One region of the Mycobacterium sp. SMC-2 genome, then DNA from elsewhere that is predicted to be linked to it. Evidence: predicted binding sites of a transcription regulator. Region 1 holds the regulator's gene; the other holds the start of a gene.

Region 1 (3,402 bases):
ATCGTCGTCCACCTGGCGGCCCTGACAGGCCCGGCGCACACCGCTGATGACCTTTTCCCTGCTGAACGGTTCGGTGACGCCGCTGCGTTTGACCACGGCCAGCACGGCGGTCTCCACCGTGGTGAACCGCCGTCCGCACTCGGGGCACGACCGGCGGCGCCGAATGGCCTGCCCTTCATCGGTTTCCCTCGAGTCGATCACCCGGGAATCGGGATGGCGACAGAACGGGCAATGCATGACCGCTCCTTCGCCGTGCCAACAACCAGGTACCGCAGCACTTCGAGCGTACCCGCGCGCCCACCCGCCCGGGTAATGCGGACGCGAAGCGTCGGAGCCCGCCAAGCTGAGGTCCAGGGCTGTTAGCGGCGCGGTCGTCAGCCGACCGGGGCGATCAGCGTCTGGCCCGCCACCAGGGCCGGCGAGTTGATGTCGTTGAGTTCGCGGATGCGGTCGGCGACCTGGCGGGCCGGCGCGTCGGGGGCCACCCGGTGCGCGACGTCTTGCAGTGACTCCCCCGCCTCTACGCGCACGACGGCCAATTTGTCGGGCACATGAGCGGCCGAACTCCCGGAGTCGCCGTTGAGCACCTGACCGACGTTGCCGACGAGGCCCAGCCACAGGGTGATCGCGCCGGCGGCCAGCGCGAGCCAGATGGTGGTCGCCACCGTGACGGGGCGCCTGCGGTGAGGCGCGCCGGACATCGCGACGCCGGTGCCGTGGTAGCGCGTGGGCGCTCCAGCCGGCCGCGGCGGACCGGGCCGGCGGGAACAGGCCAGCCCGTCCCGGCCGTAACGAATCCCCTGGACCGGCCCGTTGACCGGGCGCCGAAGGCTGCCGGTGCGCGGCGCCAACATGTGGATGGTTGTCATCTGCGTTCCTCCGGTCAACTCGATTCGCTCAGCTGTTCGACTGTATCGCTCGTGTGTTCGAAATCCGAACATGTGAGCGAAGCGTGTCGCACGAGTCGAACGCTAGACCACGCCACCGACAAGTTCGTGGTCGCCAGGGTTGACATGCGGCTGAAATACCCGATCCGCCGAAGAGTTACACCTTTGTGATTAACGGGGTCGGCGTGCGGTTTCGCGGATAGCGCGGCAACACGACACGCTAGTCGAACACATGTTTGATTCTTGGGCCCGGTGGGGTTACATTCAGTGCCATGAGCGACAGCAAGGACACCTCATCGGCCGGCGCGGACGGTCGGCTGCACGCCGTGGATTCATCGCTGACCGAACGGCAGCGCACCATTCTGAACGTCATTCGCGCGTCTGTTACCAGCCGCGGCTACCCGCCGAGCATCCGGGAGATCGGTGACGCCGTCGGTCTGACGTCGACATCGTCGGTGGCTCATCAGCTGCGCACCCTCGAGCGCAAGGGATACCTGCGTCGCGACCCGAACCGCCCCCGGGCGGTTGATGTCCGCGGCGCCGATGACGGGGTGGCCGCACCGGCCACCGAAGTCGCCGGCTCGGACGCCCTGCCGGAGCCGACGTTCGTACCCGTCCTCGGGCGCATCGCGGCCGGTGGACCCATCCTGGCCGAGGAGGCCGTCGAGGACGTGTTTCCGCTGCCGCGCGAATTGGTCGGCGAGGGCACGCTGTTCCTGCTCAAGGTCGTCGGTGACTCCATGATCGAGGCGGCGATCTGCGACGGCGACTGGGTGGTGGTGCGACAGCAGAACGTCGCCGACAACGGCGACATCGTCGCGGCCATGCTCGACGGCGAAGCCACCGTGAAGACGTTCAAGCGCGCGGGCGGTCAGGTGTGGCTGATGCCGCACAACCCGGCGTTCGATCCCATTCCCGGCAATGAGGCGACCGTGCTCGGCAAGGTCGTCACGGTGATCCGCAAGGTCTAGCCCCGACGGGGTCAGTCCGCCTTGACGAAGCCGTTGGCCTGCGCCACTTCTTCGCTGGACAGCCAGATTTCGGCGAGCGTGTCGTGGTAGAGCTCGCTGCCCGGCGTGTAGTACAGCCCGAAGCGGGCGTTCGCCTTGATCGGGTATCCGTCGGGCACCTGGTAGGGGTCGTCGAGCGGCAGGTGGATGGTCGGGCGCCCGGGCGGGCCGGCCCCCGCGCCGTTGGCCTCGTCATCCGCGGCCGCGTGCCGCCCGCCGCGCTGCTGGGTTGCGGCGGCCGCCTCGGGCGCGATCACTTCCGGCGCGGGGGCCTCGGCCTCGGCAACGTCCGCGGAGACGTGCGGTGCGGCAACATCCGGATGTTCGGGCTCGGGGCCGCCGTCGCCGGACTCGGCTTCCGGAGGCATGTGCGGCACCGCGACGTCGAGGTATTCGGCCTCCACGTAGTCGTCCTCCGCGCGCTCTGCTTCGCGGGCGGCGTCGTGCGTCTCATCGGCATACTCGACTTCGGCATATTCGGCTTCGGCGTATTCGGCTTCGGCGTATTCCGGTTCGGCGTATTCGGCTTCCGCGTACTCCGGTTCGGCGTATTCGGCTTCGGGGTAGCCCGCCTCCGACATGTCCGCCGGCGAGACCACGGAGAAGGAGTCGGTGTCCACCGCGTCGGGGTTCTCGTCGACCCCGAGTTGGCCCTCGTCCGCGCCGCCCCGGCTCCAGCTGACCCGACCGGGGGCGTGGGCGTCGGCCGCTTCCGGCTGACGGCCGAACTGCTCGGTGGTGACGTCGTCGTGTCCCCAGTGCTGGTCACCCGCGGCGGCGTAACCGACATCGAGGTCGCCGTACGGCTCGTAGGCGCTGCCTGCGCGCGCGGCGCGACGCCGGCGCCAACCGAAGGCCACCAACCCCGCCAAGACGAGCAGCACCAGCACAGGAACGCCGGCCAGCAACCACCACCACTGCCACGTGAAGTTCTTGGGATGTTCGGGCATTGCCGAGCTGCTCGGCTGGTTCTGCCCCGACACCTGCAGGCCGGACAGCAGCGGCGCCAGATTGGCCGGGTCCGTGCTGAACGTGTTCTTCGCCCGGTTCCACGAGATCTTGCCGCCGGCGAACTGCTGGGAGACCACGTCGCCGTCCATGGCCTGGTCCCCGACGGGCGCGCCCAGCTTGCCGGCCGGGCCGCGGAGCTTGTCCCACGCCGCCTTCATGGCCCCGCGCACCACGAACGCGCCGCGCTCGGAAGTCCAGAAGATCACCGGCTTATCGGCGCCCGAGAAGGTGACGACGCGGCTGGACGGGATGCCGCCGTCGGACTCGTTTGAAGTGGGGAAACCCAGGTCGCCGGCCGGTCCGCCCAGTGACTCGTACTTGGCCAGGATGTTGTTCTCGATCGCGTTCGCACCGGTGGCCGGGCTGAAATACACCTTGCCGTTGGCGAAGTCCTGGACGATGCCGTCGCCGACGGGATGTTGCGCGCCCTTCTTGACCCCCAACGGGCCGTTCGGACCGCCGGCCGCGCGCCAGGCCATGTTGATCGCCGCAGT
Region 2 (3,402 bases), 150 kb from region 1:
CACCCGCGGCTGGCCGATGAACTCCCGCAGCGAACGCGGCCGCAGGCTGACGTCGATGTCGCCCTCCCCGATGGCCAGCGCCGGAGAGAGCTCGCGGTCGGAGTAGTCGTCGGTCATTTGGACTTACCCAGCAGCGACAGGGCGGCGCGCAGCGCGCCCGACGTTGTCGCGTCGTGTTCGGTGGCCAGCACCTTGTCGGTGGCCTCCTCGGCCTGCTTGACGGCGAAACCCAGCCCGACCAGGGCCTCCACCACGGGACCGCGCACTGCGTTGCCGTTGAGCACCGGGGCGCCTGGCGCGACGGCGCCCACTTTGTCCCGCAGCTCGAGCACCATCCGTTCGGCGCCGCGTTTGCCGATCCCGGGGACCCGGGTCAGCGCGGCGACGTCGCCGTCGTGCAACACCTGCCGCAGCGCTCCGGCGTCGTAAACCGCCAGCGTCGCCATCGCCAGCCGGGGCCCCACCCCCGACACCGTCAGCAGCGTCAGGAACAGATCCCGGGTGTCGGAGTCGCCGAACCCGTACAGCGTCATCGAGTCCTCGCGCACCACCATCGCAGTGATCAGCCGGGCCTCGGTCCCGGTGCGCAGCGTCGCGAGCGTCGACGGCGTCGCGTTCACCCGGTAGCCGACTCCGGCGGCCTCGATCACGGCGTGATCGAGCGCCACATGGAGCACCTCCCCGCGCACCGAGGCGATCATCGCGCGGCCTTCAGCTTGGCCAGGTAGGCGTGCCGCTGTTGCGCGGACAGCGCCTCGGCCGCGGCCATCCGGGCCATCATCGGCGCCCTCCAGCAATGGCAGACCGCCAACGCCAGCGCGTCCGCGGCGTCGGCCGGTGTCGGTTTGGCTTGCAGGGCAAGGATTTTGGTGATCATCGCGGTGACCTGGGCCTTGTCCGCGGCGCCGTTTCCGGTCACCGCGGCCTTGACCTCGCTCGGGGTGTGGAAGTGCACGTCGATGCCGCGCCGGGCCGCCGCCAGCGCGACCACCCCGCCGGCCTGTGCGGTGCCCATCACCGTCGTCACGTTCAGTTGGGAGAACACCCGCTCGATGGCCACGACGTCCGGTTGGTGGGTGGCCAGCCAATGCTCGACGGCGTCGCTGATTGCCAGCAGCCTCTTGGCCAACGGCGCATTCGACGGGGTGCGCACCACGTCGACGTCCAGCGCGACCACGTTTCGCCCGCGCCCACTTTCCACGACCGACAGTCCGCATCGGGTCAGTCCGGGGTCGACGCCCATCACGCGCATTGCCCGCTCCCACCTGTAGAACAGCTGTTCGATACCCTAGCGGCCGGGACCGACGGCTCCGCGGAGGACACGCGGCGGCGCCGCCAATTCCCGCGTCGGGACGTTACAGCGCCGAACCCCCGGAAAAGCTGTTAGCTTTAGCCGACGTTCGCTCAAGCAATGTGGCAACGGAAGGGTACGCGTGGGATCACTGCTGGTCATTATCGCGATCGTGCTGTTCACCGCGTCCATCGTCGTGCTCATCATCGCTTTGCGACGCCCCAAGCAACCGGGCCCGCCACGCGGCCGCCAGGACCCCTTGTCGTTCAACGCGATGCCGGAATTCGGCCCCCGGCAACTGGGCCCCGGCGCCATCGTCAGCTACGGCGGTGTGGACTACGTGGTCCGCGGATCGGTGACGTACCGCGAGGGCCCGTTCGTGTGGTGGGAACACCTGCTGGAGGGCGGCGAACAGCCGATCTGGTTCAGCGTCGAGGAGGACGACGGACGCCTCGAGCTGGCGATGTGGGTCAGCCGCAAGGACCTCGCGCTGCAGCCGGGCGATCAGTACGTCGTCGACGGGGTGACGTTCCGCGAGTCCGAACGCGGTCGCGCCTCGTTCACCACCGAGGGCACCACCGGCCTGCCGGCGGGCGGCGAGATGGAGTTCATCGACTGCGCCAACTCCGATGAGTCCGCGCTGCTCTCGTTCGAGCGCTGGGCTCCGAACATGCCGTGGGAGGTCTCGACCGGCAAACCGGTGCTGGCCGGCGAGCTGACCGTGTATCCGGCGCCCCCGCCCTCCTCCGCGTAGGAACGCGCAGTGCCGCTTCATCAGCTCGCCGTAGCTCCTTCGGACGTGTCCGGGCTGAAGCTCGGACTCGCGCTCAACGCGCCCGCACCGCCACCGCTGGCGACCTGCCGTCTGCGCCACCCCGGCGGTGGCGCGCTGCTGCTCGGGGTCCTCGGCGCTTCGCACGTCGTGACGGTCGAGCATGCCGCGGGCCGGTTCTCCGAGGAAGTCTCCTGCACGGCACGCGGGCTGGGCGTCGACCTGCCGGAGCGGACCTCCGCGCCCGGCTATTCCCTGGAATCCCGCGCCGACACGTACGACGAGCGCACCTTCCGCCGCATGGCGCGCGACCTTCGTGACCGCTGCGCGCGCGAAAAGGGTTGGCTGGGTGGCTCTTTCCCCGGTGATGACGCCGCGCTGACCGCGTTGGCCGCCGAACCCGACGGCGCGGGTTGGCGTTGGCGGACCTGGCACCTGTATCCGGCCGGCTCCGGCGGAATGGTCATCCACACGACGAGTCGGTGGCATCCGTGAGCCGCAACCGCCTGTTCGTGATCGCCGGTGCGCTGGCGGTCGCCGCCGTCGCGTGCCTGGTGCCCGGAATCATCTTGCTGCAGAAGAACATTGGTTCGTATATCGCCGGCCACTACCACGAGTACTCGCACGATGTGAACGGGACGCGCTACCAGTGCAGCGGATCGCCCAACGACGTGGCGGACACGCTCGCCGAGTATCAGGCCCCCGAGGCGCGTGCCGCCAACGGCAATAGCGAGTATCTGCGCTACAGCAACAACATCGTGATCGTCGGTCCGGACGGCGACTATCCGTGCAGCATTCGGGTCGAACCGCTGAGCGCCGGATACAACCACGGCGCCTTCATCTTCCTCGGGCCCGGCTTCAACCCGGGATCCCCGTCGGGCGGCGCCGGAGGGACGCCCGGCGGCCCCGGCGGAACCAAATGACGGCTCACCACCACAAAGGAGATTCTCAATGACGTTGTCAAGCCGCCGCAGTAGTGGTTGCGGGTTGGTAGACGGCGTGGTCGCGCAGCATGGCCCACAGGACGTTGAGTCGGCGACGGGCCAGGGCCAAGACGGCTTGGGTGTGGCGTTTCCCTTCGGCGCGTTTGCGGTCGTAGTAGGTGCGCGAGGCGGGATCGGTGCGGATGCTGACCAGAGCGGACAGGTAGCAGGCGCGCAGCAGGCGCCGGTCGTAGCGGCGGGGGCGTTTGAGGTTGCCGCTGATGCGGCCCGAATCTCGCGGTACTGGGGCCAGACCCGAGACGCCGGCGAGGCGGTCGACGGAGGGGAAGGCGCTCATGTCGCCGCCGGTGGCGGCGAGGAACTCGGCGCCGAGGATGACGCCGAAGCCGGGCATG

The links. Region 1 encodes LexA, which represses DNA repair genes until DNA is damaged. Its sites were predicted from a motif close to CGAACANNTGTTCG; they were not measured.
Region 2: a site for LexA is predicted at 1,270-1,283, ahead of ruvC (crossover junction endodeoxyribonuclease RuvC). Genes of this name have one in related genera too.

What each region holds. Positions count from the first base shown of each region.
Region 1 is NZ_CP079863.1:2,656,939-2,660,340, reverse strand. Features, by position in the region: gene nrdR (transcriptional regulator NrdR) at 1-237, opposite strand, end outside; gene KXD96_RS12645 (LysM peptidoglycan-binding domain-containing protein) at 375-869, opposite strand; gene lexA (transcriptional repressor LexA) at 1,160-1,858, shown strand; gene KXD96_RS12635 (LGFP repeat-containing protein) at 1,870-3,402, opposite strand, start outside.
Region 2 is NZ_CP079863.1:2,805,003-2,808,404, reverse strand. Features, by position in the region: gene ruvB (Holliday junction branch migration DNA helicase RuvB) at 1-117, opposite strand, end outside; gene ruvA (Holliday junction branch migration protein RuvA) at 114-701, opposite strand; gene ruvC (crossover junction endodeoxyribonuclease RuvC) at 698-1,252, opposite strand; gene KXD96_RS13470 (DUF4178 domain-containing protein) at 1,434-2,045, shown strand; gene KXD96_RS13465 (DUF2617 family protein) at 2,055-2,558, shown strand; gene KXD96_RS13460 (DUF4247 domain-containing protein) at 2,555-2,986, shown strand; gene KXD96_RS13455 (IS110 family transposase) at 3,024-3,402, opposite strand, start outside.